3 regions of the Bradyrhizobium sp. 187 genome follow, and region 1 is predicted to be linked to each of the others. Evidence: predicted binding sites of a transcription regulator. Region 1 holds the regulator's gene; each other region holds the start of a gene.
What was found. Region 1 encodes LexA, which represses DNA repair genes until DNA is damaged. Its sites were predicted from a motif close to TGTTCNNNNTGTGTTCNG; they were not measured.
Positions count from the first base shown of each region.

Region 2: the regulator LexA is predicted to act here: its motif matches at 1,252-1,269, upstream of IVB19_RS05130 (ribonuclease T2 family protein).
Region 3: the regulator LexA is predicted to act here: its motif matches at 9,337-9,354, upstream of IVB19_RS11795 (putative DNA modification/repair radical SAM protein).

Region 1 is NZ_CP064693.1:4,037,786-4,048,246, reverse strand. Features, by position in the region: gene IVB19_RS19355 (hypothetical protein) at 1-230, opposite strand, end outside; gene lexA (transcriptional repressor LexA) at 724-1,425, opposite strand; gene IVB19_RS19345 (molybdopterin molybdotransferase MoeA) at 1,602-2,813, opposite strand; gene IVB19_RS19340 (hypothetical protein) at 3,052-3,243, opposite strand; gene IVB19_RS19335 (HAD family hydrolase) at 3,410-4,036, opposite strand; gene IVB19_RS19330 (alpha-hydroxy acid oxidase) at 4,051-5,184, opposite strand; gene IVB19_RS19325 (S41 family peptidase) at 5,489-6,826, shown strand; gene IVB19_RS19320 (bifunctional diguanylate cyclase/phosphodiesterase) at 7,100-9,832, opposite strand; gene IVB19_RS19315 (Flp family type IVb pilin) at 9,975-10,076, shown strand; gene moaC (cyclic pyranopterin monophosphate synthase MoaC) at 10,086-10,461, opposite strand, start outside.
Region 2 is NZ_CP064693.1:1,055,720-1,066,180, forward strand. Features, by position in the region: gene IVB19_RS05125 (23S rRNA (adenine(2030)-N(6))-methyltransferase RlmJ) at 1-460, opposite strand, end outside; gene IVB19_RS05130 (ribonuclease T2 family protein) at 513-1,205, opposite strand; gene IVB19_RS05135 (hypothetical protein) at 1,325-1,789, opposite strand; gene IVB19_RS05140 (hypothetical protein) at 1,972-2,265, shown strand; gene IVB19_RS05145 (DUF3617 domain-containing protein) at 2,309-2,839, shown strand; gene IVB19_RS05150 (ATP-binding protein) at 3,009-4,397, opposite strand; gene IVB19_RS05155 (response regulator) at 4,415-5,146, opposite strand; gene IVB19_RS05160 (MarR family winged helix-turn-helix transcriptional regulator) at 5,143-5,682, opposite strand; gene IVB19_RS05165 (branched-chain amino acid aminotransferase) at 6,021-7,103, shown strand; gene IVB19_RS05170 (YegJ family protein) at 7,372-7,896, shown strand; gene hisS (histidine--tRNA ligase) at 7,947-9,467, shown strand; gene IVB19_RS05180 (tautomerase family protein) at 9,523-9,771, shown strand; gene IVB19_RS05185 (thioesterase family protein) at 9,955-10,359, shown strand; gene proC (pyrroline-5-carboxylate reductase) at 10,459-10,461, opposite strand, start outside.
Region 3 is NZ_CP064693.1:2,506,582-2,517,042, reverse strand. Features, by position in the region: gene IVB19_RS11830 (efflux RND transporter periplasmic adaptor subunit) at 1-667, opposite strand, end outside; gene IVB19_RS11825 (CoA transferase) at 813-2,225, opposite strand; gene IVB19_RS11820 (hypothetical protein) at 2,280-2,567, shown strand; gene IVB19_RS11815 (SDR family NAD(P)-dependent oxidoreductase) at 2,744-3,514, shown strand; gene IVB19_RS11810 (error-prone DNA polymerase) at 3,630-6,998, opposite strand; gene IVB19_RS11805 (Y-family DNA polymerase) at 6,995-8,587, opposite strand; gene IVB19_RS11800 (ImuA family protein) at 8,484-9,272, opposite strand; gene IVB19_RS11795 (putative DNA modification/repair radical SAM protein) at 9,434-10,461, shown strand, end outside.

The DNA of each region.
Region 1 (10,461 bases):
CCGAACTTGCCCACGCGGGAATTGATGGTGCGCGTCCAGATCCAGCGATTGTCGTAGCGGACGTCGTCGGCGAAGGCGAGCTCCGTCCCCGGCAGCAGGCAGACGGCAACAGACGGATCGGCTGCAGAGGCGAAGCCGCGCGTCGAGGTGCCGCGGAAGCTTGTCGTGACGATCGTCTCGCCGACTTCGGCGGGGCGCGACGCGACGGCATGTAGGCTGTAGTCACACATCGGGTGCTCCTCATGCTGGGATAGCAACCCGCGTCTCTTATCGAGGCGCAGGCCTCTATCAGAGTGGAAGCACGAACGCTCTGCTTGGTTGTGGGCAAATCTGCGGCTGGCTTCCGCAAGCCGCGATCACATTATCTTTCCCGAATTCAATAGGAACAAAGCTCGCCGCGATGCATTCGGGAGGCGCGTACGCGAACATTGCCAACTTGGCTGCAACGGCCGAACTTGACCGCTGGTCGCTGTTTCCTCGAACAACCGAGCCGCGAAGCGGTGCTGCTTGAAGCGGTGCTGCTTCGTCGGCGTGGCGAGGAGCCAGCGTTGGAGGAGGGGCCGGATAGTCTGTGCAGAACCAGAAAGGCTATCCAGCCGGAGCGGACGATGATCCGCTCCAATCTCTGACCGGCGATGTCGATCGGAAGCGCGCGAGGCGCCAAGCACCTCCGGCATGAAGTGCTTCCGATATGAAGTACTGCCGATAGAAAGACTCCCGGTATCAGTACTTCCGGTAAAGCCCGATCAGCTTGCCCTGAATCTTCACCCGGTTGGGCGGCAGGATGCGGACCTCATAGGCCGCGTTGGCGGGCTCGAGCGCGATCGAGGCGCCGCGACGGCGGAAGCGCTTCAGCGTCGCTTCCTCGTCGTCGATCAGCGCCACCACGATGTCGCCGGTATCGGCGCTCTCGTTGCGCTGGATCAGGGCCATGTCGCCGTCGAGAATGCCGGCTTCGACCATCGAGTCGCCGCGCACTTCCAGCGCGTAATGCTCGCCCGAGCCGAGCATGTCAGGCGGTACGCTGATAGTATGGCTGCGGGTCTGCAACGCCTCGATCGGCGTGCCGGCCGCGATGCGGCCCATCACCGGCACCGCGACGGGACGTTCGCCCTCGTCAGCGGGCAGGCTCGCGCTCGCACGCACCTTGCCGAGATTGCCCTCGATGACGCTCGGCGTGAAGCCGCGGCGGCTGCCAGCGGCTGCCTGGAGCTCCGGCAGCTTGATGACTTCAATCGCACGGGCGCGGTTGGGCAGGCGTCGGATGAAGCCACGCTCCTCGAGCGCCGTGATCAGGCGATGGATGCCCGACTTCGAGCGCAGATCGAGCGCATCCTTCATCTCGTCGAAGGAGGGCGGCACGCCGCTTTCCTTCAGACGTTCACTGATGAACCGCAGAAGCTCGTATTGTTTGCGCGTTAACATCTCGACCAAAGTCCCCCGGTTGATGTCGTCCGATTCCGAGACGCTGAATTCGGCCATAAGCCGCTGCATGCTCGAAACAAATCATGAACAGACACTATATGTTCGATACATGTTCCGCAACTGCTTAATTTACCGTGAACAGAGCAAAGTGCGCGGAACGCGCGTTGCGGGGGCGCTCAGACGGGGAGCCGCAACACTTCGCAAGCCGTGCCGGCTTCGGCCTTCGGCGCGAATGGTGCGCGGACGAGAAGTACCTGTGCTGCAGCGAGATTCGCAAGCAGCGAAGAGTCCTGATGATTGACGGGAACAACGACGCGTGTGCCATCGTCACGCTCCTCAAGATGCGCGCGCAGATAGTCCTCGCGCTGGTCGTTGGCGCCGACGTCGCGGCCGAGCACGGCGCGTTCACGGCGATGGTGAATCACTGAACGGCCCGACAGGGCGCGAATCAGCGGCACCATGAACAGGAAAGCGCACACGTAGGACGATACGGGATTGCCCGGCAGGCCGATCACACCCATTGCGCCGAGTCGCCCGTGCATCATCGGCTTGCCTGGCCGCATCGCGATCTTCCAGAACGCCATCGCGATGCCTTCGTCCCGCAGTGCCTGCTGGACCAGATCGTGGTCGCCGACCGATGCGCCGCCGGTCGTGATCAGGACGTCGGCGCCGCTCTCGCGGGCGCGGCGGATGCCGGCGGTGGTGGCCTCGAGCGTGTCGGCGGCAATACCGAGGTCGATGGTCTCGGCGCCCTCGCTGCGGGCGAGCGCGTGCAGGGCGTAGCCGTTGGAATAGACGATCTGGCCGTGGCCGGGCGTGGTGCCCGGCATCACCAGCTCGTCGCCGGTGGCGAGAATCGCGACCTTCGGACGCCTGACAACGGCAAGGTGCGGATGATTCATCCCGGCGGCGAGCGCGAGGTCTCGCTCGGTCAGACGGCTTCCCTTGCGCAGGAGCACGTCGCCCTCGCGGAAATCGACGCCGGCGGGGCGGATGTGCCGGCCGGCGATCGCGGCTTCCTTGATCGTGATGCGCTTGCCGGCGGCGACCGTGTCCTCCTGGATCACGACGGCGTCCGCGCCAAAGGGAACGACGCCGCCGGTGAAGATCCGCACGGCCTCGCCGGCTCCGACCGTCCCCTCGAACGGTCGGCCCGCTGCGACTTCGCCGATGACGGTGAGCTCCGAATCGATCGTCGCGGCATCGGCCGCGCGCACCGCGTAGCCGTCCATCGCCGACATCGCTTGCGGCGGCTGCGTGCGCCGCGCCACGACGTCACGCGCGAGCACGCGATGGTAGGCCTCGTCGAGGGAAATCATTTCTTCCGGCAGCGGCTCTGCACCCGCCAGCACCGCGGCAAGCGCGTCAGAAACCGGCATCAAGGCCACGGCGAAAACTCCTGCTCGGCACGTTCGGGCGAATGTTCCGCACGTCTTCTAGCCGAGCGCAGGCGCAGAGGCAAAAGCGGCTGAGCAGGCACAGTCATCCCGCCCCTTCACATTGTTCCGGAAGGCAGGATCAAGCGCGTCGCGGCATGATCCGAAGGAGGTCACAGATCGGCAGGAGAGTGGTCATGGAAGCGACGAAAATCATGGCAAGGCGAGAACGCGCCATGGCCTGAATCGATCAGCTCCCTGCCTGCCCGGGAGTTACGTCGGGCGCCTTGGATCCCTGATCCTTGTCCGGCAGCGGGTCGGCTTGGGATTTCAGGTCGGCGGCCTTGCTCACAAGCTTGGCGGAAAGGTCCGAATCTGAAGTTGTCCTCGCGAATTCAAGAAGAAGAGAGGCCTGCTTGGTGAGGTAGGTTTTGCCCAGCACGATGATGCATCCGTCCGTAGAAGTCCCAACGGACTCTAAGAGTCCGGAAGGCGGTATTCCGTTCCCGGAACTCTGTATAAAAATGCACAAAGTGATCCGGTTCCTCAATTTTTCAAAATTGGTCCGTCGGGCCGTGCCGTCGTGGGTTTCGCGACAACGGACGTCGTCAAATGCCCAATGCCTTCAATGCGTTCCCGACGTCACGCGGCGAGGTCACATGCACCGTCATCAAGCCGCGCGCGCGCGCTCCCTCGATGTTTTCGGCAAGATCGTCGAAGAACACGATGCGCCCGGCGGGCACGCCGATCGCCGCAACGACGTGGTCGAAGGCCTCCGCATCCGGTTTGCGCAGGCCGATGCTGGACGACAAATACAGCTCGCGGAAATGGCCGAGGAGGTCGGCATATTCCCTCGAGAAATGGTCCACGTGCGGCCGGTTGGTGTTGGAGAAAGCATAGAGCGGCATCTGTTTCGCTGCGCGCGGCAGCAGCTCGGCGATGTCAGGCATTTCGCCGGCGAAAATCGCGTTCCAGCCTTCCAGGAATTGCGCGTCCGAAATGCCGATTCCGAGCGAGGCTCGCAATGAGGCGAAATAGTCCTCATCGCTGATCTTCCCCATCTCGTGCAACCGATAGGCTTCGCTGTCCCGCACATAGCGCGCGACGATGGCTTCGGGCTTGCAGCCGGCATGTCCCGCCCAGCAGGCGATCGCCTTGGAGAAATCGATATCGAGCACGACGCGGCCGAGATCGAACAGGAGCGCATCCGCGCTGCCGGGAGAGAGCGATGTCACCTGCGTCCTTTCACTCAGTATCGATACGGCTCGTGGTCGAACAGCGGAAACGCGCTGAACACACTCGGCGCGTTGGTTGCGGTCGCCTGGTGCAGGCAGGATTTGTTGACCTCGGCGAACGAGGTCGCACCCAAGAGGCCGAGGCAGCGCAGCACTTCGTCCTCGAGCAGTTCCAGCATGCGCGCCACGCCGGCTTCGCCGGCCGCCGCCAGCGCCCAGCATTGCAGCCGGCCGATGCCGACGAGGTCGGCGCCCGCCGCGATCGCCTTGACGATGTCGGTGCCGCGACAGACACCGCCATCGACCATGATCTTGGCGCGGCCGTTCACGGCGTCGACGATCTCGGGCAGCACGTGCATGGCGCCGCGACCGTGATCGAGCTGACGGCCGCCATGGTTGGAGACGTAGATCCATTCGACGCCGTGATCGATCGCGATCAGCGCGTCCTCTGGCGTCGCGATGCCCTTGAGGATCAGCGGGATCTTGAACTTGTCCTTGATCATCTTCACCGTCCGCCACTCCAGACCCTTCTGGTAATCGCCCCCGGTGGCGCGCAAGCGGCTCTCGCGAACGTAGCGCTTGGCGATGTCACGTTCGCGGCGGCTGTAGTGGGCGGTGTCGACGGTCAGGCAGAAGGCGGCGTAGGCGTTCTTCTCGGCCCGGCTGACGACGTCGGCGACGAAGGCGTCATCGCCGCGCACATAGAGCTGGTAGAGCCGCAGCGCGTCGGACGCAGCTTCGGCGGTCTTTTCTAGGCCGGGCTCGGACACCGAACTGAGCATGTGCGCCGCACCGAAAGTGCCGCAGGCGCGTGCCACGCTCGCCGCACCATCCGGATCGAAGATCTCGAGCGCGCCGACCGGGGCGAGGACCACGGGCAGGCGCATCTTGCGGCCGAACTGTTCGACCGAACCTGTAACCTTGCGAACATCGCGCAGCACGCGCGGGCGGAAAGCGATCTCGTCCAGCGCCATGCGGTTGCGACGCATCGTGGTCTCGGTCTCGGCCGCGCCGACGATATAGTCCCATGCATTCTGGTTGAGGTTGGCGCGGGCTTTCCGGATGAATTCATGCAGATTCTGGAACGGCTCGGTGCTGGCGCCGAGCTCGACGTTCCTTTCCGGTTGGATGCGGGGTGCTTCGTTCATTGTTATCCTCCCGAGAATTTGAAGCCTTCCCTGATCGCCTAACCCGTCCGGGGCGCCAAAACCATCCTAAAATGGCATGGCTGCGAGGCGCGGGCCGGCCGGCCGACCCCCGCGGCGCACGAACCGGTCCTGCAACGTTGCCGAAAGTTTAGGTCCGGACCAACCGATTTTTACGGTGTACCCGCCGGCGTGGCATCCCGGCCTTGAAGAAACCAGAATGGTATTGTGAGAAGCAGGCTGGATCGCCATTTGCATGGCGGCTCCCAGCCCCACCGAACCGCGAAGCAAAAAGGCCAGCCTATCCATGCGGAAAACCCTGCTGTTTCCACTGGGCGCGCTCACCGGAGCGTGTCTGACCCTTTTGGTAGCCAGTCCGCACGGCGGCGTATGGGCGGCACGGGCGGCAGCGAGCGCGGATGACGCCTATTCCAAGCTCAATCTGTTCGGCGAAGTGTTCGAGCGGGTGAAGGCGAGCTATGTCGAGAAGCCTGACAATGCCAAGCTGATCGAAGGCGCGATCACCGGCATGGTGACCTCGCTCGATCCGCACTCGCGCTACATGAACGACAAGGCCTGGACCGAGATGCAGGAGACCACCTCCGGCGAGTTCGGCGGGCTCGGCATCGAGGTCACGATGGAGGAGGGGCTGGTCAAGGTCGTCTCGCCGATCGACGACACGCCGGCATCCAAGGCCGGCATCATGTCGGGCGACCTCATCAGCAAGATCGACGGCGATGCCGTGCAGGGCATGACGCTCGAGCAGGCCGTCAACAAGATGAAGGGGCCGGTCGAGACCCAGACCAAGCTCACGATCGTGCGCAAGGGCGCCGACGCCCCGCTCGACGTCGCGATCAAGCGCGAGATCATCCATGTGCGTCCCGTGCGCTTCCACGTCGAGAACGGGGATATCGGCTATATCCGCGTCACCTCGTTCAACGAGCAGACCACCGATGGCCTGAAGAAGGCGATCGCATCGATCACCAAGGAGGTTCCGCCGGAGAAGCTGGTAGGCTACGTGATGGACCTGCGCAACAATCCGGGCGGATTGCTCGACCAGGCCGTGTCGGTGTCGAGCGCGTTCCTGCAGCGTGGCGAGGTCGTCTCGACCCGCGGCCGCAATCCGGAAGAGACCCAGCGCTTTACCGCCCATGGTGGCGACCTCACCAAGGGCAAGCCGCTGGTGGTTCTCGTCAACGGCGGCTCCGCCTCAGCCTCGGAAATCGTGGCCGGCGCGCTGCATGACCACAAGCGCGCGACGCTGATCGGCACGCGCTCGTTCGGCAAGGGCTCGGTGCAGACCATCATTCCGCTCGGCACCGGCAACGGCGCGCTGGCGCTGACCACGGCGCGCTACTACACGCCCTCGGGCCGCTCGATCCAGGCCCAGGGCATCGCGCCCGACATCGAGATCCTCCAAGACGTGCCGCCCGAGCTGAAGGGCCGGATGGACACCATGGCGGAGTCCCAGATGCGCGGTCATCTCCAGGCAGCCGACGGCACCGAGCAGACCGGGTCGCAGTCCTATGTCCCACCGGAAGCGAAAGACGACAAGGCCCTGCATACGGCCTACGACTTCCTGCACGGCCAAACCGCGAATGCGGTCGCCGCCAAGCCGGCGTCGAAGGCTGCGGTGCCGAACTAGGCGCTCGCGACGGTAAGGTGTTGATCGCCCGGGAGCGGATAGCCGTTCCCGGGCGAACTTGTTTCGGGACGCTGTGTCAGCTCGGGTTCATGGCCGCGAAGGTGGCCTCGTAGCAGCCATCGCGCTCGGCCCAGCGGCGGGCGCGGTCGCGCTCGACCAGACCTCGCCGCTGGACCCGCAACTCCAGCGATTGCATGACCTCCGCGACACCCTGCGTCGTGTGTATCGAGGAGAGCTTCTGGGAATGCCGCTGCGCCGACCACGAGGTCCGAACTAGCTTGCCTCGCGGCGCCGGCCTTCCTCGCCATTACGCCGGGCGAGACGGCTGCGATGAGCTGCGAACAGCTCCAGCACCTTGTCGGCGGGCTTTGCGGCGCTGAACAGATAACCCTGCATCTCGGAGCAGCCGAGCGCGCGCAGCAACCGCTGCTGCTCCTCGGTCTCGACGCCCTCGGCCGTGGTGGTCATGCGGCGGGCGGCCGCGAGATTGACGAGCGCCTGCACGATGCTGGCGGAGCCGTCGGGGCCGGCGATGTCGTTGACGAAGCAGCGGTCGATCTTGATCTTGTCGAACGGGAAGCGGTGCAGATAGCTTAGCGAGGAGTAGCCGGTGCCGAAATCGTCCAGCGCGATGCGGACGCCGATGGCGCGGAGTTGATGCAGGATCGCAAGCGCCGTGTCGTCGTCGCGGATCAGCACCGCCTCGGTGATTTCGAGCTCGAGCCGGCTCGCCGACAAATTGGAGGCGGCAAGCGCCGCCATGATCTTCAGCGCCAGCGTGCCGCTCTTGAATTGCACCGGCGAGACGTTGACGGCGAGGCGGATGTCGTCGGGCCAGTTCGCCGCGTCCCGGCAGGCGGTCGCCAGCACCCATTCGCCGATCTCGTTGATCAGGCCGGTGTCCTCGGCGATCGGAATGAACTCGGCCGGCGAGACCATGCCGCGCTCGGGATGGCGCCAGCGCACCAGCGCCTCGCAGCCGGTGATGCGGTCGTCCTTCAGGCTGAGGCAGGGCTGGTAATACACCTCGAGGCCGCCTTCGCGTCCGCCTTGGGCGATGGCGTGGCGCAGGGCGATCTCGAGCTGCCGCCGCTCGTGGATCTTGGCGTCCATCTCCGGCTCGAAAAAACGGTAGGTGCGGCGCCCGGCGGCTTTGGCGGCGTACATCGCCATATCCGCGTTCTTCAGGATCTGGTCCAGCGCCGTTCCATGTTGCGGCGCCAGCGCGATGCCGATGCTGGCGTCGGTGGCAAGATGATGTCCCATGCAGTCGAACGGCGCGCGGATGGCCTCAAACACCCGCGCGACGAGTTCGTTGACCTGATCCAGCGATGTCACCGCGCTCTGGACGATGGCAAATTCGTCGCCGCCGAGGCGCGCCACGAAGTCCGTCGGCCCCGCACAGCGGTGGAGGCTCTGCGCGACCGACTTCAGGAGCTCGTCGCCGACGAGATGCCCGAGCGCGTCGTTGACGCCCTTGAACTCGTCGATGTCGATGTAGTGCACCGCGAGTTGTTCGCCGCCGGCGACGAGATCGAGTTCCTGACGCAGATGCTCGTGGAACATGGTGCGGTTGGGCAGGTCGGTCAGTGCGTCGTAATGAGCGAGATGGGTGATGCGCTCCTCGATACGCCGGCGCTCCGTGATGTCCTCATGCGTCGCCACCCAGCCGCCATCCGTGAGCGGTTCGTTCACGATCTGGATCGAGCGACCGTCGGAGGTCTCGACCACCATGGAATTGCGCACGTGGACGTCGCGCAGGACCCGTGCGACATACTGGTCCGCATCGCCGGTGAACGAGCCGGTGGCTTTGCGGTGTGCAATGATGTCGTGAAAGCTGCAGCCGGGTCTCACGATTTCGGCCGACAGCCCGTACATCTCGATGTAGCGCTGATTGCAGATCACGAGCTGCTGCGAGGCGTCGAACAGCAGCAGGCCCTGGGTCATGTTGTTGACGGCGCGGTCGAGACGCTGCTTTTCCAGCGTCAGCCGTTCCCGCGAAAGACGATGCTGCTCCAGGAGCTTGCGAACGATCGCGATCAACACGCCCGCGATGGCGAGCGCGGAAGAGGCCGCGACCGAGATCAGGATGCCGATCTGCTCGCGCCAGTCCGTCAGGGCCGTCGCGCGCGTCGTGGTGGCCATCATCAGGATCGGGAAGTGAGGCAGGGCATGTGAGGAAATCAGCCGGTCCTCGCCGTCAACGGGGCTCATGAAGCGGCCGGTAAAATGGTCGAGCCCGAAAACCCTTTGATGCGCGAACGGACCGTTCTTGAAATTCCGTCCCATCAATTCACTGGAATGGGGATAACGGGCGAGCATCGTGCCGTCCCGGTGCAGCATCGAGATCGTCGTGCTTTCGCCGAGCACGGCTGACTCGAAGAATTTTTCGAAGTTTGCCGGCTCGATGCCGCGTCCGACCACACCCATGAATTCGCCGTTCGGTCCGACGACCTTGCGCACGATCAGGATGGTCCATGCGCCGGAGATGCGACTGTAGAGTGGCTCGATCAGGACGTCGGGAGCGTCGGGATCGTACCGGAAGGTCTGGAAATAGGCGCGATCGGCAACGTTCACGTTCGGGGCCGGCCATGCCGCCGACGAATTGATCAAATTGCCTTCGGCATCGATGATATTGACGCCGCCCATGTAGGGCAGTGCCTCGATCTTCGAACGCAGCATCCGGTGGAGGTCCTGGCCGGCGAGGCGCTTGCGATAGTCCGCCGCACTGGTGATGCCGCTTGCGCGGACGTAGTCGACGAAATCCTTCTGGATGACCGCGAAATCCTGCAATTGCTGGTCGAAATGATGGGCCAGCATCAGCACGGTGTTTTCCAGCTCGCGCCCGGAGCTGCGCAGCGCACGTTCGCGGAAATTCTGCGCCATCAGCGTCGCGCCGACGGCGATCGCAGCGATCAACAGTGTGCCGCCCACCACCAGCCAGCGGATCGGTCCGCTGCGCACGAAGGCCTGGTCAAAAAGGCGACTGCCGAATCCCGTCATCATGATCGATCGTTGTCGTGCACACGCCAGGGTCAATTCTTGGCCCCGGAAACATCCGTTGGTTTACGGGAACGGAGTGGAGGCGAAGTTAGCAAGCTGGGTTAATGGGCCGTGAAGGGACCCTCGCAAAAGCAATCAATATGCGATCGAGTATGGGCTGATTGCGCTCGCGATCGTCGCCGTGGTGGACGGCCTGGGCAGCAAGCTCAATTCAAAATTCGGGTCGATCAGCGCGTCGTTGAAGTAGCAGCCGCAATCAGACGCGGTAATGGCCGGACTTGCCGCCGAGCTTCTCGACCAGATGGATGCCTTCGATGCGCACGCCGCGCTCCACCGCCTTGATCATGTCGTAGATGGTGAGGCAGGCGACCGAGACGGCGGTGAGCGCTTCCATCTCGACGCCGGTCGGGCCCGTGACCTTCACGCTGGCGCGGACGAGGCAGCCCGGCAGCGTTGCGTCTGGCTCGATCTCGACCGTCACCTTCGACAGCGCGAGCGGATGGCAGAGCGGGATCAGCTCCGCGGTGCGCTTGGCGGCCATGATGCCGGCGATGCGGGCGGTGCCGAGCACGTCGCCCTTCTTGGCGTTGCCGGACACGATCAGGTCAAGCGTCGCCCTGGTCATGACGACG
Region 2 (10,461 bases), 3.0 Mb from region 1:
CGAAAGCCGGCAGCGCCATCCAGCCGTCGAGGTCGACCACGCGGGCCTGTTCGTCGCGGCGCAGTACGCCGATCAGCGCCTTGCGCGCCTTCGGCTCGAGCTCGCAGAGCAAGAGGCGGTCCTGCGGCCTCAGCAGGCCGCGTGCGATCAGCGGCGAGCCCGGATAGGCCTTGAGCTCGCCCTTCGGATTGAAGGCGCGGACGATGTCGAGATAGGGCTTGGTCAGCGCCATGGCGTCGTTCGACAACCGCGCCTGCATCAGCCGCGCAATGCCCGTCAGCCACTCGCCGCCCCGGCGCGCTTCGTCGCTTTCGAGATCGTAGAGGCCAGCGCCGGCATGGGTGTCGATGACGCGGAACGCACCCGGCTTGTCCTGGAGATAGGTGATGATGCGCGTCAGCACGATGTGCTTGATGACATCGGCGAAGTTGCCGGCATGGAAGGCGTGGCGGTAATTCATGCAAGAGCACTACGCCACGTGACGGCCCGAGCAAAGAGGCACGACGCCTGGGCTAGCCACCCCGGATCGGCGGCATCGTCACCTGGTCGCGGCGGCAGGCGCGGCGGTCGATCTCCTCGCAGGCGCGGAATTGCAGGTCCTTGCTGAGGCAGATGCGGACTTCCGATAGCTGCGTCCGGTTGCAGGTGATCGAGACGGCGGCATTGCTGAGGCCCGGATTGGCCTTGATGAAGGCTTCCTCCACCTCCGCCGGCGCCACGGTCTTGGCCTGCGATAGATCGAGATATTCGGCTGGAATCTTGATCGCGGCGCGCGCCTTGCGGATCGTCTCGAAATAGCTGCGGTCAGCGAGCCCCGAGCAGGTGCCGTGCTTGTCCCACTCATTGAAGATCAGCCCCGGCGCCGGCATCAGATCGAGCATGGAGGAGACGATGCTGCGGTTCAGCCGCGGCGAGGGCCGCTGGCAATATTCCGGAAATCCGCTCTCATATTGCGGCCACAAACCATGCACCACGAAAGCGTAGGGCCGTCCGCTGCACTGGGTCTGCGAGCGGCCGCCGCGCTCCGCCGCCTCCTCGCAGAAAGAGGGCGACCAAGACAGTGACAGCACATAAAAATCGAATTCGCCGGGCGTGTTCTGCCGCTTGTCCTGGGCCTTTGCGCCATCGGCCAGCGCAGCCAGCCCGGCCGCAAGCGTCAGCGAGATCATCAGGCGGGAGAACGAATGCAATCTGGAATGAAACATGGCGACGCCCCTCAACTAGACTGTGCAGACAAGCCTAGCAGGCGATAAGAACATTTCAAGAACAAAATGCGGGTGACCGTCGTTCGGCCGCCTGATCGGTCCGGATCAGAACGTTTCAATTACTGTTTGGCGGCGCGGCAGGCCGGGTTGTAGGCCCAGTTGCGGTCGAGCCCGACCACGCACCATTCGACGCCTTGGCCGTAGCCGGCGAAGCCGCCATCCTCCACGATCGAGAAATGCACCTTGCGCATCTTGCCGTCCGTGAGCATGGCCTCGCCGGTGCAATAGCGGCGCGGGATGTTGTCGGATGCCCAAGGCCGGAACGCGGTCTCGTGAACTGCGGCGAAGCCGGTGATCTTCAACGAAGAATTCCAGAACGCGCTTTCTTTCTCCCAGAACTGGGTCGCGATCGTCGGCAGCGCCCTGTCGCACTCGGAGACGTTGCCGTCATAGCGCGGCCCGCTCAGCCAGAAATTCAGCTCCAGCGGATTGGCGGCCCTGGCCTCGCCGAGCGACAGCGCCCCGAACAGGAGGCCGAGCACGGCGGCAAAGCGGAGCGATTTCAGGAAGGTCGAGGCGCGCATGGATGATCCAGACAGCATGATCTGCAAGGGTCGGACGGTGCCGTGAAGGCCGGGGGAGGTCAAGTGCAGCGCGGCAACACTTGCCGACGAGTTGACCGCAATGCTGCGTTGGACCGGCCATCCGTTCTTTCCACCGCCGCGCCGACACCGTAAACTGCCGCCAACCAATCGGAGTGACGGGAATGCGAATCATTGCGGCCGCGGGCCTACTTGCCTTGGGTATGATGGCGAGCCAGTCGGCGCATGCCGATCTGCTTCCGGTGCCTCCGTTCAAGGGCAACGACACCGGCGGCATCATCGCCTATTCGATGGCAACCCAGGTCGATGCGCGGCAGGTCGCGGTCGATCACTGCGCGCGCTATGGCAAAGTCGCCAAATTCCTGGCGGTGCAGGCCTATGAGGGCGGCTACATCTCGTTCTCCTGCCGCTGGGTGCCCTATGGCGCCGCCGACCAGCCGATCCGCACGCTCTACTGAGGCGCTTTCGCACGCCGCTACCTCTCAGCCGGGAACTTCCCACATGACGCGCAAACTCGCTTTGCTCGGCTCCGCCCTTTGCCTCGTGTTGTCGGCAGGCAGCGCTCGCGCTGACGACCTGCCGGTGCGTAAGGCAGGGCTGTGGGAATTGAAGATGGTCCGGACCGGCACGCCGGTGCCCGAGATGACCATGCAGCACTGCACCGACGAGACCGTCGACAAGGAAATGAACAACAACGTCTCGCCGATGGCCAAGCAGATCTGCGCCAAGCAGGACATCAAGAAGACCGCGACCGGCTATGTCAGCGATTCCGAGTGCAATGTCGCCGGCATCAGCACGACTTCGCATGCTGAGATCACCGGCGATTTCAATTCGGCCGATACGGTGAAGACGTCGTCGCACGCGCAAGGCGGCGCCGCCGGCGCGGCAGGCCGCGACACGACCGTGCAGCTCGAAGCGAAATGGCTGGGAGCCTGCAAGCCGGACCAGAAGCCCGGCGACATCGTGATGCCCGGCGGCTTCAAGATGAACGTGCGTGACATGGACAAGCTGAAGGCGCTGCTGCCGAAGTAAGGCTCTTCCCCTCTCCCCTTGTGGGAGAGGGTGGCTCGCCGCGCAGCGGCGAGACGGGTGAGGGGTTTGTCTCCGCGTGTGACTCTTTTCGCTTTGAATTCGCGGAGAGAGACCCCTCATCCGGCGCTTCGCGCCACCTTCTCCCACAGGGGGAGAAGGGAAGAGGCAGCTACACCGGTATCCGCACGCTCGCCCTTAATCCGCCCATCGGACTGTCGCCAAGCGTGATGTCGCCGCCGTGCGAGCGGGCGATGTCGCGGGCGATCGCGAGGCCAAGACCTGTGCCGCCTTCGTCCTGGTTGCGGGCGTTGTCGAGCCGCAGGAACGGCTTGAACACCTCTTCGCGCAGATGGGCGGGAATGCCCGGCCCGTCATCGTCCACCGTCACGGTCAAATAACGGTGATCGCGCTGGCCGGTGATGGCGATGCTCTTGCCGTAGCGGGCGGCGTTGGTGACGAGGTTGGCGAGGCAGCGCTTGAATGAGGCCGGCTTCACCGTGACCACGGGCAGCCCGTTGAACGCAACGGTCGCCGTGTGGCCGTGGCGCTCGGCGTCGCTGCGCAGCTCCTCGAGCGCCTGGGCCATGTCGGTCGGCTGCGACTGCTCGCCGGAATCGCCGCGGGCAAACGCGAGGTAGTCCTCGAGCATCATCGACATCTCGTCGACGTCCTTGCGCATGCCCTCCATTTCGGGGCTGTCGCCGATCAACGCCAGCTCGAGCTTGAACCGCGTCAGGATCGTGCGCAGATCATGGCTGACGCCGGCTAGCATCGCGGTGCGTTGCTCCATCGTTCGCTCGATGCGCGACTTCATTTCGAGGAAGGCGACCGACGCGCGCCGCACCTCGCGCGCGCCACGCGGGCGGAAATTCGGCGCCTCGCGGCCCTTGCCAAAACTTTCGGCGGCGTCGGCAAGTCGCAGGATCGGCTTGATCTGGTTGCGCAGGAATAGCACCGCGACGATCAGCAGGATCGAGGACGTGCCGACCATCCAGAACAGGAAGATCTCCGAGTTCGAGGCATAGGCGGCGCTGCGCTGCGCGAACACGCGCATCACGGCGTCGTCGAGCTGGATCCGGATCTCGACGAGGTTGGAGCGGCCGACCGTGTCGATCCAGAAGGAGCGCCCGATCTGGCGGCCGAGCTGCACCGACAGCGTCTGGTCGAGCAGCGAGAAGAACGGCTTTGGTCCCGGCGGCGGCATGTCGCCGGCCGGGAGGAAATCGACGACGAGGCCCAGGCGCTGCTGCGCGATGCGGCGGATCTGGTCGCGATCCTTGTCTTGCGGGTAGCCCTTGTAGACGTCGATCAGCGCGGCGATGTCCTGCACCACCGCGGCCGACAGGCGGCGTGTCACCGTGTTCCAGTGCCGCTCCATGAACACGAAGGCGACCACCGATTGCAGGATCACCATCGGCACGATCATGATCAGCAGCGCACGCGCATAAAGGCCGGTCGGCATCCAGCCCTTGAACGCATTGCCCATCCAGCCATTGGCGGCGGAGACGCGGCCGGCGGCGCTCTTCAAAAGCGTCAGGCCGGTATCGATCGTGCTCATCGGTGGCGGTTCACTCTTTATGGCGAGGCTACCAGCCGGTAGCCGATGCCGCGCACGGCCTGGAGGAACAGCGGATTGGCGGGATCGGTCTCGATCTTGCGCCGCAGGCGGTTGATCTGCACGTCGACGGCGCGCTCGTTGACGCTGCCATTGCCGGTCAGCGCGCTGCGCGGCACGGTCTCGCCCGGTGTCTCCGACAAAATCCGCAGCATCTCGCGCTCGCGGTCGGTGAGGTGAATGACGTCTTCGCCCTGGCGCAATTCGCCGCGGTCGAGGTGATAGATGTACGGGCCAAACGCGATCTTCTCGACCGCAGCGGCCTGTGGCGGCGGCGCGGCGCGCTTGAGGATGTTGTTGATGCGCAGCGCAAGCTCGCGCGGCTCGAACGGCTTTGCGACGTAATCGTCGGCACCGATCTGCAGGCCCTCGATGCGCGCTTCGGCTTCATGCCGCGCCGTCAGCATCACGATCGGCACCGAGGACGAGGTCCGGATGAAACGGGCGAGATCGAAGCCGGTCTCGCCGGGCATCATGACATCCAGGATCAAGAGGTCGAAGTGCAGGCCCAAAAGCTTGGAACGGGCATCGCTAGCGCTCGCGGCGGTCGAGACGCGATAACCTTCGCCGGCAAGGAAGCGCGAGAGCAGATCGCGGATGCGGCGGTCGTCATCGACCAGCAGGAGATGCGGGGCATCGTCTGCGGGACGTGCCGGCGGGCGTGCGAGCGTGGCAGCGAGCGGCACGGTCACTCCTTGTCCTGATTGACGGTGGCAAAGATCGTCTCGAGCACCTTGTCCGGATCGTCGCGGTCGATCATCGCGCGCAGGAAGCGCTTGACGGTCTCGGCATCCTGCGGCGCCATCTCGGCAAGCGCCTTGGTGATGCGCGTGGTCTGGAGGCCGGCGAGCTTCTGCACCAGCGCCTCGCCCTTCGGTGTCGCAAACAGCAGGCGTTGGCGGCGATCATTGTCGCCGGTCTTCTGCACGATATAGCCCTCGTCCAGGAGCTGCTTGAGCACCCGGCCGAGCGATTGCTTGGTGATGCGCAGGACGTCGAGGAGGTCGGCGACCTTGAGGCCGGGATAACGATAGACAAAGTGCATGACGCGGTGATGGGCCCGGCCGAAGCCGAACGCCTCCAGCTCCTGGTCGGGATCGCCGACAAAATCGCGATAGGCGAAGAACAGCAGTTCGATGATATCCCAGCGCAAATTGCCTCCGTCGTCTGCGGCCGGCCGCGGCCCGGCTGCGTCTTGAGAAGGAGTCGCGAAATTTATGTCAGGCATATTGACGTATCTTGGTCTCAATGTTACAAAACGATCAGCCCGCACGAAATTTTAGATCGTTTCGCGTCGGGTGGGCGTCGAAGCAAGGCGGCCGCAGTGGGCCGGACAGGCGGCAACGGCCGGAGCAGATCTACCGTGCGATGTCGAACGGCATTTCGGCAAAACATACTGGACTTCCGTCTTCCGCAAAAGCATGTCCTCCGTGACATGCTGGCCACGGAAACCGGCCGTAACAAGGCTGGCGGCGGTCCGGCCAGAAACCAATCGAGCCAGCCGGGCCCAAATCGGGGCAGGCGGGTGCCACAACGGCGCCGCTACCGGCAGCGGGAGGCAAGGACATGAGCATGAAATTCGACATCCAGCCCGCATCCAATCCGACCTCCGAGAAGGATCGGGTCGCCAAGCTGGTCGACCCCGGTTTCGGGCGGGTCTTCACCGACCACATGGCAGTGGTCCGCTACAACCAGGCCAAGGGTGGCTGGTACGAGGCGCGTGTCGAGGCCCGCGCCAATTTCCAGCTCGATCCGGCCGGCGCCGTCCTGCACTACGCCCAGGAAATTTTTGAAGGCCTCAAGGCCTACAAGCGCGACGACGGCGGCGTGAACCTGTTTCGCCCCGATGCCAATGCCCGGCGCTTCAAGGACTCGGCGGACCGCATGGCGATGGCGCAGCTCCCTGAAGACGTCTTCATCGAGGCGGTCGAGCAAATCGTGCGCATCGATCGCGCCTGGATGCCGGGCGGCGAGGGCAGCCTTTACCTGCGCCCCTTCATGATCGCGAGCGAGACCTTCCTCGGCGTCAAGCCGTCGTCCGAATACATTTTCGCGGTGATCGCCTCGCCGGTCGGCTCCTACTTCAAGGGCGGCCCCGCGCCGGTCTCGATCTGGGTGTCGGAGAATTACACGCGCGCTGCCGTCGGCGGCACCGGCGCCGTCAAATGCGGCGGCAACTATGCCGCAAGCCTGCGTGCGCAGGCCGAGGCGATCCAGCACGGCTGCGACCAGGTCGTCTTTCTCGATGCAATCGAGCGCCGCTACATCGAAGAGCTCGGCGGCATGAATGTGTTCTTCGTGTTCGACGACGGGTCGCTCTCGACGCCGCCGCTGGGCACCATCCTGCCCGGCATCACCCGCGACTCCATCATTGCGCTGGCCAAAGACGCCGGCAAGACCGTGCGTGAGGAGCCGTACTCGCTCGACCAGTGGCGCAAGGATGCGGCCAGCGGCAAGCTGAAGGAAGCGTTTGCCTGCGGCACCGCCGCCGTGATCTCGCCGATCGGCACGGTGCGCTCGGTGAGCGGCGATTTCGAGATCAGCGGCGGTGCCGCGGGCCCCGTCGCCATGGGCCTGCGCAAGCAGCTCGTCGACATCCAGTACGGCCGCACCAACGATCCGCACAACTGGATCCGGAAGGTGGATTGAGGCCCTTCTTCCTTCTCCCCTTGTGGGAGAAGGTGGCGCGAAGCGCCGGATGAGGGGTTCTATCCGCGAGTTCAAGGGTCAGTTGGACTCGCGCATAGAACCCCTCACCCGTCTCGCCGCTACGCGGCGAGCCACCCTCTCCCACAAGGGGAGAGGGGAAAAGGGCATCGCTGGTTGGCTTTTCTCGCCATGAACGCGACACCATGATCGTGCGACAAAGTCCAAGACCTCGCATACCCAGACATCGAGTCATCCGGACATCGCGATCATGACATCCACTCTTCCCCAGTCCCTGAAATGGGTCGTTCTTGCCGCGGTCACCGGCATCACCGTATTCGGCATTCTGACCATCGGCCCCAAGCCGGACGTCTCCGCTGAGGGCCGTTCGCCCGTCGTCGACGTGCGCACCACCGATCCGGAGATGAACACCGCGATCGCGCGCGCCCGCGGCACGCTGCCGACCTTTTGGGCCTCCTACGAGGCGCCGAAGCCGTCGGAGACAGGGCATGCCCTGAAGGTGCACTTTTCGACCCGCAAAGGCGGTGAGCACATCTGGATGGCCGAGGTGAAGAAGCTACCCAATGGGGCCTATTCCGGCCTCTTCGCCAACGAGCCACGCGATCTGGCCGGCAAGCGGGCAGGCGATAAGGTCGAATTCACTGAAGCCGACATCTCGGACTGGATGTTCATGCGCAACGGCAAGATCGTCGGCGGCGAAACCATCAAGCCAACGCTGAAGTCGCTGCCGAAAGCGGATGCCGACGCGCTCCGGGCGCGGATGGAGCAGCCGTAAGCGATTACCCGGCAGTTGCCGCATCACGCGTCGGCTGGTAAATGCCGCGCATGGCCGAAAAACCCAAAAAATCCCAGAAACTGAAGGCGCGCCTGCCGCGCGGGCTCGAGGATCGCGATCCCGCCGCGATCCGGGCGACGCGCGAGATGGTGGAAAAGATCCGGACCGTGTACGAACTCTACGGGTTCGAGCCGGTGGAAACGCCGGCGATGGAATACACCGACGCGCTCGGCAAGTTCCTGCCCGACCAGGATCGTCCGAACGAGGGCGTGTTCTCGTTCCAGGACGACGACGAGCAGTGGATCAGCCTCCGCTATGATTTGACCGCGCCGCTCGCCCGCTATGTCGGCGAGCGATACGGGACCGACGGTCTTGTGTTGCCCTACCGCAGCTACCGCGTCGGCTACGTCTTCCGCAACGAGAAGCCCGGCCCCGGCCGCTTCCGCCAGTTCATGCAGTTCGATGCGGATACGGTGGGATCGGCCACGCCGGCGGCGGACGCGGAGATCTGCATGATGGCCGCGGACACGATGGAAGCGCTAGGCATTGCGCGCGGCTCGTATGTCGTCAAGGTGAACAATCGCAAGGTGCTCGACGGCGTTCTGGAAGCCATCGGGCTCGGCGGCGAAGAGAACGCAGCACGCAGACTGACGGTGCTGCGCGCGATCGACAAGCTCGACAAATTTCCCGCCGAGGAAGTTCGCAAACTGCTCGGTCCCGGTAGATGGGATGGCGGCGAAGAAGGCAAGGGCGACTTCACGAAGGGCGCCAATTTGAGCGCGTCGGAGGCTGACGTCGTTCTCGCCATCACCAAACCGCGCGACGATTGGAAAGAGGCGATCGCCGCGGCGGAGGTCTATCTCGCCAAGAGCGAAGTCGGTCAGGCCGGCGTGAGCGAGCTGGAAGAGATCGCGAAACTGGTGACGGCGTCGGGGTACGGCGCGGACCGCATCAAGATCGATCCCTCCGTGGTGCGCGGTCTCGAATATTACACGGGCCCCGTCTACGAGGTCGAATTGCTGCTCGAGACCAAGGATGACAAGGGCCGCCCGGTCCGCTTCGGCTCGGTCGGCGGTGGTGGCCGCTATGATGGTCTCGTCTCGCGCTTTCGCGGCGAGCCGGTGCCGGCGACCGGATTCTCGATCGGCGTGTCGCGGCTTCAGGCCGCGCTGACTCTGCTTGGCAAGCTCGACACGCGGCCCGAGTTCGGCCCCGTCGTCGTCACCGTGTTCGACCGCGACCGCGTCGCCGACTATCAGAAGATGGTCGCATCGTTGCGAACCGCCGGCATTCGCGCCGAACTCTATCTCGGCAATCCCAAGAACATGGGCAACCAGCTCAAATATGCCGATCGCCGCAATGCGCCCTGCGTCATCATCCAGGGCTCGGATGAAAAAGCGCGTGGCGAGGTGCAGATCAAGGATCTGATCGAGGGCGCGAAGGCGGCGGCCGCGATCGCTTCCAACCAGGAATGGCGCGAGAGCCGCCCGGCGCAGTTCTCGTGCAGCGAGGCCGACCTCGTCGCCAAAGTGCGCGAGGTGTTGGCGCGGCATGACGTGAGCTGGGGCTAGCCATTCGCTGACGTCGCCATGCCCGGGCTTGTCCCGGACATCTACCTCCTGTTTGATGGCGCCCGTCAATGGCCGGTGTCCGGCCCCAAGGGAGAGAAAAATGCCTGAGATCACTGTCAGCATGGCCGAAGGCCGCACCGACGAACAAAAGGCCGGCATGATGCGCGACATCACCCAGGCACTGGTGAAGAATCTCGGCGTCGATGCCGACGCCGTCGTCATCCAGATCAATGAAGCCCCGCTCCGCCACAAGATGAAGGGCGGCAAGACGTTCGTGGAGCGCGCGGCGGCTGCGAAGAAGTAGCCGGCGCTGGTTCGGCAACCACAAAGGTCGTCCTGGCGAAAGCCAAGGACCCATTACCCCAAGCGGCAGTTGTCGCAGCAGGTCGTGGTTTAGACCGCGCATGACAATGTTGGGTCGGGGTAATGGGTCCTGGATCGGCGCTCCGCTTCGCTGCGCTTGTCCAGGACGACGGGGGGAGGCCCCATGGACGCACGCGACTTCATCAAGGTCGGCATGAGCGCCGAGCGCACGCTGGTGGTGCCGGTGGAGCGCACGGTCGGGCATTTCGTGCCCGGCATGCCGATGGTCTATGCGACGCCGATGATGATCCTGGAAATGGAGATGACGTCGGGCGATGCGATTCGTGCGGCGCTTCAGCCGGGCTGGGTCACCGTCGGCACCGAGGTCGATATCCGCCATCTTGCAGCAGCCCTCGTCGGTGCGACGGTGCGGACCACTGCGAAGGTTTTCGCGGTCGAGCGCCGCGTCATCCGCTTCGAGGTCGAGGCCTTCGAAGGCCCGCGAAAACTCGGCGAAGGGCGCCACGCGCGCGGGCTCGTCAATGTCGAGATGTTCAACAAGCGGCTAGCCGCAGGCTCGAAATCGTAGGGTGGGCAAAGGCGCGCAGCGCCGTGCCCACCATCTTTCCGCGATTGCATTCGAATGGGTGGGGCACGCTTCGCTTTGCCCACCCTACGGCACACTTTCTTA
Region 3 (10,461 bases), 1.5 Mb from region 1:
TGACGCCCTTGTCCTGGAACGCCTTGATGGTCTCGTCGGTGAAGCCGAGGATCCGCAGCTTGTTGCGCGCGGCTTCCAGCGCTGTCGCCGAGGAGCGCATGTCGTTCAGCGCTTGAACCTGGGTCGCTTCCGCCTGCTGATAGTCCTTCAGTGGGATGGCATGGCCCTCGTAGAGGTCCTTGGCGCGCTTGAACTGGATATCGGCAAGATCGATCGCCGACTTGGCCTTGTTCTGCGAGCTCATCGCCGCAATGAAATCGTTCTGGGCCTGCACGGTGTCGGCGGCCTCGATCGTGAACAGCGGTTGGCCTTGCTTCAGCACCTCGCCTGGCTTGGCGAGCAGCTTGGTCACCCGGCCTGCATAGGGTGAAAACACCGGCGTCGAACGGTCCTCGTCGACTGCGACCTTGCCCTCGGTGACATACTCGGCGCGGAAGGTCTTGGCCTTGACCGGCTCGATCGTCAGCGTCGCCCATTCGGACGGCGTCGGCGTGAAGTTCTGCGCATTTCTGCGCGATTGGCTGGAGATCTCGGAGTGGCTCTTCTCCTTGGCTCCCGCATAGAGGAAGCCGTAGGCCCCGGCACCGGCAAGAGCTAGTAAAACTACGGATGTAATTACCCGTTGTTTTGTAAGCACCTGCAAACGCTTGGTATTTTCAACTACCATGGGGCCCGGTCATGTCTGCGATGATACCAGCGGATGCCAGCGTCATCGGTCGCGCTAATAGTGCCGAATTGTGATTTCAAACAACCTAAAAAACGCCGGCCGCCTTTCGGTTTGCGTTAAAAATTTGCGACACGTCAGCTTCACGTCAGTTTGTCACCGGCCACTCTGCCGGATGACTGCCGAGCGGCATCGCCGGACGGCTCCATTGCGCAGGCGTCTTCGACAGCAGCGCTGAATGGCGCACCGCCTTCAACGTGCCAAAGCCAGATGGCATGCTCTCGATGAATGCAGCGTGTACGGCCTCGCCCGTAATATCCGGGGTATTCAGGCCCTTTTCGAGCCGTCCGAGATTCCACAGCCAGCGCCCGGTCTGCGCCAGCGACACGCGCACGTGCCAGCTGCCGCCTTCGCGGGCCTGGCGGGCCTTGGCCATCATCGCGCCGAACGCCATCAGATAGCCGGTGGCGTGGTCGAGCATCTGCGCCGGCAATTCCTTCGGTCCATCGATGCCGGCAGCCTGTCCTTCGGCATGGTTGAACCCGGTCGTGGTCTGCACCAGCGAATCGAAGCCGCGCCGTTCAGCCCAGGGACCGGCATGGCCATAGGCTGACAGCGTTAGGTAGACGATGCCGGGGTTGATTGTCGCTGCGTCCTCCGGCGTGAAGCCGAGAGCGGCAAGCGCGCGCGGGCGATAGCCTTGCGAGAAGATATCGGCGTCTCTCAAGAGCTCGCGCAACTGCGCACGCCCGGCCTCGCTTTTCAGCTCGATGAAGGTGGTGAGCTTGCCGCGCCCGGTGTCGATGGTCAGCCACGGAATGGCCGGCAGTTCGGGGCCTGACACGAGCAGCACATCCGCGCCATGCGCGGCGAGCGTGCGGCCGGCGACGGGCCCCGCGATGACGCGAGAGAGATCGAGCACGCGCAGGCCTGCGAGCGGGCGATCGCCTTTTGGCAATCGTTGCGGCCATGGCTTCGGCGGGGCCTCGCCGATCTTCTCGATCGAGACCAGCGGCAATTCGGCGAGCGCGCGGGCCTGCGGCAGCGCCGACCATTCGTCGTACGAACGCATCAGGGCAACGACGCCGCCCGCGGCGTAGGTCGCAGTCTCGAAATCCTCGCTCTTCCATTGCATCAATGCGGCCTGCACCTTCTCGCGCTCGGGTTCGCAGCCGAGCACCTTGCAGACGGCGTCGCGATGATGCGGGAAATTGGTGTGGCAGCGGACGAAGCGGTTGTCGCCGGTTCTGTAGACGCCGGCGATGGCGTCCCAAGCGGGCGGCGGCGGCTTGTCGTCGACGCGCAAGTAGCGCTCGGAGCGGCATTCGGCGACGGCATGGCGCAGGTCGACGCTGACGTCCTGCGCTTCGCCGCTGCGCAATCTCCAGATTTCGGCGGCGGCAAGGCCGGCGGCGGCGATCGTTGTCTGGCCGGCAATTGCGACGCGAAATGAGGACGGGATCTGCGGCTCCTCGCCCGTCAGCCGGACGCGCGCGAGCGCGGCGGCGTCACCGCCAGCGGAGGTCCAGATGTTGCTGAGAATCTCGGTGGGGCTTTGCATGACCCTTCTCTCCCTTTAGTTTGCGACCATCGCATTAGCACACAAGGACATGCAATGGCCGCCATCGATCCTCTCACCGCAGGCGCCGTGTTCATCGCAACGGCGGCCACCGACGCGGTCTATGTCATGTTCACCTCGGCCGTGATCGCGCGCAAGCGCGTGCCCGCGGCGAACTGGAGCGCGGTCTGGTACATGCTCTCCTCCTATGCGGTGATCAGCTACACCGAAAACGCTTTCTATGTGGCTTTCGCGGCGATCGGCTCCTGGGCCGGCGCCTACGTCTCACTGACATTCCTGCACCGCCCGCCCGGCGGCCCGCCGGTGGGGGCGGCACCGGAGTGAGGGCCGCTGTTTCCACACGGTCATTGCGAGCGAAGCGAAGCAATCCAGAGTCTTTCCGCGGTGGCAGTCTGGATTGCTTCGTCGCAAGAGCTCCTCGCAATGACGATGTGGAGGCTTTTGGGCATCTCTCGAAACAGCTACACTAGCTGCGACCAACAAAAAAGGAAAACCAACCAATGGATCTCGGTCTCAAAGGCAAGAACGCCATCGTACTTGGCGGGACGCGCGGCATCGGGCGGGCGATTGCGGCGACGCTGGCCGGCGAAGGCAGCAATGTCGCGGTGTGTGCACGCAACGCGGACCAGGTTGCCGCCACGGTTACGGAGTTGAAGGCCAGCGGGATCCGCGCGACCGGCGGTCCGGTGGATGTCACGGACGGCGCGGCACTGAAATCCTGGATCGAGAATGCTGCAAAGGAGCTTGGCGGCATCGACATGCTGTTCTCTAACGCGGGCGCAATGGCACAAGGCCATGATGCCGCGTCGTGGGAGCAGAATTTTCGACTCGACCTGCTCGGCGCCGTGCACGCGTTCGACGCCGCGCGGCCGTTCCTCGAGGCTAGTGGCGACAAGGGTGGCGACGCCGCCTTCGTGATCATCTCATCGATCTCCGCGGCGCAAGCGGACACGGCGAGTTCCTACGGCCCGATCAAGGCTGCGTTGATCCACATGGCCAAGGGGCTGGCACGGCAGTACGCGAAGAAGAAGATCCGCGTCAACGTGGTCTCGCCAGGCACGGTCTATTTCAAGGGCGGCGTCTGGAATACGATCGAGCATAACATGCCCGAGCGCTACAATGATGCGATGAAGCGTAACCCCACCGGCCGCATGGCGACGCCGCAGGAGATCGCGAGCGCAGCGGTGTTTCTGGCGAGCCCGGTGTCGGGGTTCACCACGGGCTCCAATCTGGTGGTGGACGGCGCGATCTCGAACCGGGTGAATTTTTAGAACAAACTCGTCATTGCGAGCGTAGCGAAGCAAATCCAGTATTTCTCCGCGGTGACAGTCTGGATTGCTTCGCTGCGCTCGCAATGACGGGGCGAGAGGGGCGCGGCCCCCACCCTCAATGAAAATCCCGCGACGGCGGCAGGATGCGGACATTGCGGGGATGACGGATTTTTTGCGCGGGCGCATCCGTGTGGGCGCGGGGGTCGTCGTTGAGCGGTTCGACCACGGTGGCGCCTGCCGGCACCGGATGCTTGCGGCCGAGGGCGTCGTTGGCAAGGCCGGCCAGATCGTGCGAACGGTCGATCATCCGCTGGGCGATCAGATGCGTCACCTTTTCGGGACTGCTCTGGATGTAGCCCTCGACCAGGATGAGGCGTGCGCCCATCACCTCCTTCCGGTACTGCTCCATGATCTTCGGCCACACCACGACATTGGCGATGCCGGTTTCGTCCTCCAGTGTCATGAACACGACGCCGCTGGCGCTGCCCGGCCGCTGCCGTACCAGCACGACGCCGGCACAGCGGACACGGCGCCGCTCGTTGTCGTGATTGATGTCCTTGCAGGCGACGATGCGCTCGCGCGTAAACATCTCCCGCAAAAATTCAATCGGATGGCCTTTGAGCGAAAGGCGAATGGTCTGGTAGTCCGCGACCACCTGTTCGGCGCGCGGCATCACCGGCAACGGCCTGGCGTGCTCGTCCGGCTGCTCGCGTGCGGTGGCCACCTCGAACAGCGGCAGCGGCACATCGTCGGGCAGGCGCCGCACCTGCCACAGCGCCTCGCGGCGATCGAGCCCGAGCGAGCGAAACGCGTCGGCATCGGCAAGCAGGATCAGCGCGCGCTTGGGCAGTCCGGTGTCGCGGGCGAAATCTTCCAGCGAGGTGAAGGGCCGGCGGTTGCGCGCGGAGACGATGCGGTCGGCCCAGTCGGGCGCTCTCTCCACACGGTCATTCCGGGACGCGCCTCTTTTCAGCCTTTCCTCATCCTCATCGAGCCAATGAAAACCGTCGATCTGGCGGAAGCCCAGGCGCACGGCGCAATATTTGCTACTTCCTTCTTCCAGCGTGTTCTGCGCAAAACTGTAGGACACATCGATATCGCGCACCTCGACGCCATTCTTGCGAGCGTCGCTGACGATCTGCGCCGGGGCGTAAAAACCCATCGGCTGCGAGTTCAGGAGGCCGCAGCAGAATGCATCAGGGTGATAATGCTTCAGCCATGAGGAGATATAGACAAGCTGCGCGAAGCTTGCGGCATGGCTCTCCGGAAAACCGTAGCTGCCAAAACCCTTGATCTGTTCGAAACAGTTCCTGGCAAAATCAGGCGCATAACCGCGTGCGATCATGTTGCCGATCATCTTGTCTTCGAACTTGCCGATGGTGCCGACATTGCGGAACGTTGCCATCGCACGGCGCAGGCCGTTGGCCTCCTCGGCCGTGAACTTCGCGGCCTCGATCGCGATCCGCATCGCCTGCTCCTGGAACAAGGGCACGCCGAGGGTCTTGTGCAGCACTCTGTAAAGCTCGTCCTTGTCGCCATGCTCCGGTGACGGCGATGGATAGTTCACTTTTTCCAAGCCGTTCCGCCGCCGCAGATAAGGATGCACCATGTCGCCCTGGATCGGACCAGGCCGCACGATCGCGACCTCGATGACGAGATCGTAGAAGGTCCGTGGCTTCAGCCGGGGCAACATGTTCATCTGGGCGCGGCTCTCGACCTGGAACACGCCGAGCGACTCCCCGTCGCACAGCATGTCGTAGACTTTGGAATCATCCTGCGGGACGCTCGCCAGCATCCAGCGTTCGCCCTTGTGCTGCTCGATCAGATCAAAGCACTTGCGGATGCAGGTCAGCATGCCCAGCGCGAGCACGTCGACCTTCATCATGCTGAGTGCGTCGACATCGTCCTTGTCCCATTCGATGAAGGTGCGATCGTCCATCGCGGCATTGCCGATCGGCACATAGGTGTCGAGCCGGTCCTGCGTGAGCACATAGCCGCCGACATGCTGGGACAGATGACGGGGGAATTCGATCAGCTCGGTCGCGAGCTCGACTGCGAGGTTGATCATTGAATTTTGCGGATCGAGGCCGGCCTGCCTGACCTGCATGTCGTTGAGGCCCTTGCCCCAGCTTCCCCAGACGGTGTCGGCAAGGGCCGCGGTGACGTCCTCGGTCAGGCCCAGCGCCTTGCCGACGTCGCGGATGGCGCTGCGCGGGCGATAATGAATGATGGTGGCGATGATCGCAGCGCGATGGCGGCCGTAACGGCGATAGACATATTGCATCACCTCCTCGCGCCGCGAATGCTCGAAATCGACGTCGATGTCGGGCGGCTCCAGCCGCTCCTTGGAGATGAAGCGCTCGAACAGCAGATCGACCTTGGTCGGGTCGACCGAGGTGATGCCGAGCACGTAGCAGACCGCCGAATTCGCCGCCGATCCCCGCCCCTGGCACAAAATGTTCTGGCTGCGGGCGTAATGCACGATGTCGTGCACGGTGAGGAAGTAATGCGCGTATTTCAGATCGGCGATCAGCGCGAGTTCTTTCTTCAGGGTGGCGCGCAGCTTGTCGTCGATCTTGCCGCCGAAATATTTGTCGACACCGGCCCAGGTCAGATTCTCCAGATGCCCCTGCGCGGTCTTCCCCGGTGGCACCGGCTCATCCGGATACTGGTATTTGAGCTGGTCGAGCGAGAAGGTGATCTTGTCCGCAAAGCGCATGGTCTCCGCGATAGCTTCGGGGAAATCGCGGAACAGCCGCGCCATCTCCCTGGGCGTCTTCAGAAATCGCTCGGCATTGGCTTCCAGCTTCCGGCCGACCGCCTCGATCGTGGTCTTTTCCCGGATGCAGGTCAGAACGTCCTGGAGGGGACGGCGCGCGGGGTGGTGATAGAGCACCTCGTTGCTCGCAAGCAGCGGCACTTTTGCTTTTGCGGCGAGATCATCGAGCTGCGCGAGGCGACGGCGATCGTCGCCGCGATAGACCAGACTCGCCGCCAGCCACACGCCCTCGGCGCGACTTGCCTTCAGCTTGGCGAGGATGTCCTGCGCTTGCGCCGCATCGAAGCGATGCGGCAGCGTCAGGATCAGGAGCTGGCCTTCGGAAAACGCAAGGAGATCGGCGAAGGTGAGATGGCATTCGCCCTTCGCGATCCGCGTGATGTCGTCGCCGCGCTTGCCCCGGGTGAGAAGCTGGCACAGCCGGCCATAGGCGGCGCGGTCACACGGATAGACCAGGATATCCGGCGTGCCGTCGATGAAGACGATGCGGGTGCCGATCAGAAGCTTCGGCTTGTGCAGCACCTTGTCATTGTCGAGCTCCTTGTAGGCACGCACCACACCGGCGAGCGTGTTGTGATCGGCAATGCCGATCGCGGGAATGCCCAGGATGCTGGCCTGGTGTACATAGTCGCGCGGATCCGAGCCGCCGCGCAGGAAGGAGAAATTCGTGGTGATGCCGATCTCGGCATAAGCGGGCGTGTTCATGCGAAGAGACCGTGCACATACCAACCGGGAGGAGCGGGCTTGCCGTCGTCGTCGAAGCACTCCCCCTCGTAAAGACCGTCGCGAAAGATCCAGAAGCGTAGGCCTTCGGCATCCTCGATACGAAAATAATCCCGTGTCAGTTGCTTGCCGTCCTGCCGCCACCATTCCATGGCGATGCGCTCGGGGCCCTCCACCCGCACCACCGCATGCTGCGCGCGGCGCCAGGTGAATTGATGCGGCGGCCCGTCGGGCACGGTCGCGAACGGCACATTGATCGGCTCAGGCTTGTCGAACAACCGCAACGGACGCAGCGGCGGCTCACCCTCGGTGCGCGCGGGCCATTCGGCCTGCATGGCCACGGCGAGATGATGCTGGGCAGGCGCCGCCAGCACCGCACATTCAGGGATATGGGTATCCTCAGGCAGGTGCACGACGACGCGCTTTCCGCCGATGCGCGCGGCGATGCGGTCGATCAGCGCGGCAAGCTCGTCATTGTCGTGGACATGGGCGTCGAGATCGCGCTGCTCCTGCACCACGATCTCGGTGCGGCTTGCCGACAGCCGCACCATGTCGAAGCCGAAGCCGGGATCGAGGGGATCGGCGAGTGCATCGAGACGCTCGCGGAACAGCCGGTCGACGACCGCGCTCCGCGTCACGGGACGTCCGGTTTCGACCATGATGGCGCGCACCGCGCCGTCGGTACGGAAGAATGTGGCTTCTAACCGTCGCGCGCCCTTGCCCTGCTTCTCCATCGACGCGATCAGCGTGTCGGCGAGGCGCGACAGCGTCATCGCGATCATGGTGTCGGTCGCGATCGGCTCGGCAAAGCGTTTCTCTACGATGTAATCGGGCAGCGGCTTTCGTGGATTGATCGGCGCATCGCCCTGTCCCAGCGCGTGCGCAAGCAGCGTGGAGAACCGCGCACCGAACCGCGCCGTGATTTCGCTCGGCGTGCGCGAGGCGACATCGCCGATGGTTTTCAGGCCGGCGCGGCGCAGGCCGGTGCTGATGGCCTCACCCGCACCAAGCGCGGACACTGGAAACCGGCTGATTGCCGCCGCCTCCCCGCCATTGGCAACGATGCTACCGGATGCCTGCCGCGTCAGCGTGCGCGCGCAGACCGAGGTGCCGGCGATCGCCGCGCTGACGGCAAAGCCCTGGCGATCGAGGGCACGGACAAGGGTTTGCAACAGCGTAGCCTCGCCGCCGAACAGATGCGCGCAGCCGGTGATGTCGAGGAACAGCCCGTGCGGCGGATCGAGCGCCACCAGCGGCGTGAAGCGGTCGCACCAGTCGGCGATGTCGCCGATCGTCTTGGCATCGGCCACGGCATCGGCATCGAACACCTTTAGATCCGGACACATCGCCCGGGCATTGGCCAAGGGCTGGCCGATATGCAGCCCGAGGCGCTCGGCGGCCTCGTCCAGCGCATGGATCACCAGCGCGTTGCTGTCCTTGGCGACGACGATGCTGGGCTCATTGTTTTTATGCAGTCCGACGTTGCCGAAGAACCGCTGGATCCGGTCGATAGGCAGGCGCGGCAGCCACAGGCTGAGGATACGTCGACGATTCAGAGAACTGGCACTCATCACATTTCCATTCCATGATCCACCGGCCGCACGGGCCATGACGATTGCGCAAGAGCTCGGCATCGAAGCGCGGCGCGCCCCAGGCGCTCCACATCGCGCCCGGCGGCGAATGCGCCGCGCGCAGCATCCATCTGGTCTCCGCGGTCGATGGCAAAGGTTGTGCGGCCATCCGCAGCAGCAAGCCGGTGACACCGGAAGACTGCGCAGCCAGCGTCAGCTTGCGGCTCGCCACAAGATCGAACTGCCTGGTCTCACCCCAGAGCTCGAGCACGACGGCGCCCAGCGCGTCGCAGGCGAGCGCATCGGCCGACGTGCGCAACGCACTCTCCACGTCGGCGGCGCGCACCATCACCATACGGCGCGGATCGAGACCGATCTCGGTGAGCCCGCTCATCGACAGCGCACCGGTTTCAATTTCTGAAAAATCCTGCCGCACCCACAGCAGCGGTTTGCGTGCCGTCATGCGCCCCGCAAGTCCGGTGACAAAGCCGGTCGCGGCCGCGCCCTGACGTCCTTCGCAAAATACCTCGTGGATTGCCGCGCGTGCGAGCCCGCCCTTTAGCGCGCTGTCGGCCTCGCGATGGCCGAGCGCGACACGGTCGCGATGATGCACGACCTCCGCCGTCTCGATGCGCTCGATCTGGCCGCGCAAGGCTGCAAGCGCGCTTGTTCGTGCGCCGCTCATATACGCCGCTCCTCAGGAGTGATTGCCGGTGGCTCTCAAAAAGAGAACCAGCGGCTAGCTCATTTGTTCATGATATGTTCTAATATAAAGCTAACGACGCCCCAGGAGTCAATCGAATTGGCGGGCCTTGGGATTCATGAGCTGAATCAAAGGGATCCAATATGGACGTGCAACGCAAGCTGGAAATCCTGGCCGACGCCGCCAAGTACGACGCGTCTTGCGCCTCCAGCGGCACCGAGAGGCGGGATTCCAGCGACGGCAAGGGCATGGGATCGACCGCGCCCGGCATGGGCATTTGCCATTCCTACGCGCCGGACGGTCGCTGTATCTCGCTGCTCAAGGTGCTGCTGACCAACGCCTGCAATTACGACTGCCTCTATTGCGTCAACCGGGCCTCTTCCAACGTGCCACGCGCCCGCTTCACCATCGACGAAGTCGTCAAGCTGACGCTCGACTTCTACCGGCGCAATTACATCGAAGGACTGTTTCTCTCCTCCGGCATCATCCGCAACCCCGACTACACCATGGAGCAGGTGGTAAGCGTCGCGCGCAAACTGCGCGAGGAGCATCACTTCCGTGGCTACATCCATCTCAAAACAATCCCCGAGGCCGACGATACATTGATCTCCGAGGCCGGCAAATATGCCGACCGTCTCTCTATCAACATCGAGATGCCGCAGGAGACGAGCCTGCAGCAATTCGCGCCCGAGAAGGACGTGCGCGCGATCCGCCGCACAATGGGCCGACTGCGGCTGAAGCTGGACGAGGCCGAGGAAAGCCGTAGCGCGAAGACGAAAGCCAAGCCGCAGCGCTTCGCACCGGCCGGCCAAAGCACGCAGATGATCGTCGGCGCCGACGCGGCCTCCGACCACACTATCCTCCACACCAGCGCCAATCTCTACAGTTCATACAGGCTGAGGCGCGTCTATTATTCCGCGTTCAGCCCGATCCCCGATGCCAGCCGCGCGCTGCCTCTGCGCGCGCCGCCCTTGCTGCGCGAGCACCGACTCTACCAGGCCGACTGGCTGATGCGGTTCTACGGCTTCGACGTCGGCGAGATCGTCGACGACAGTGCGATGCTGCCGCTCGACATCGATCCAAAACTCGCCTGGGCGCTGCGCCACCGCGACCGCTTCCCGCTCGACGTCAACCGGGCCAGCCGCGAGGAATTGTTGCGCGTGCCGGGCTT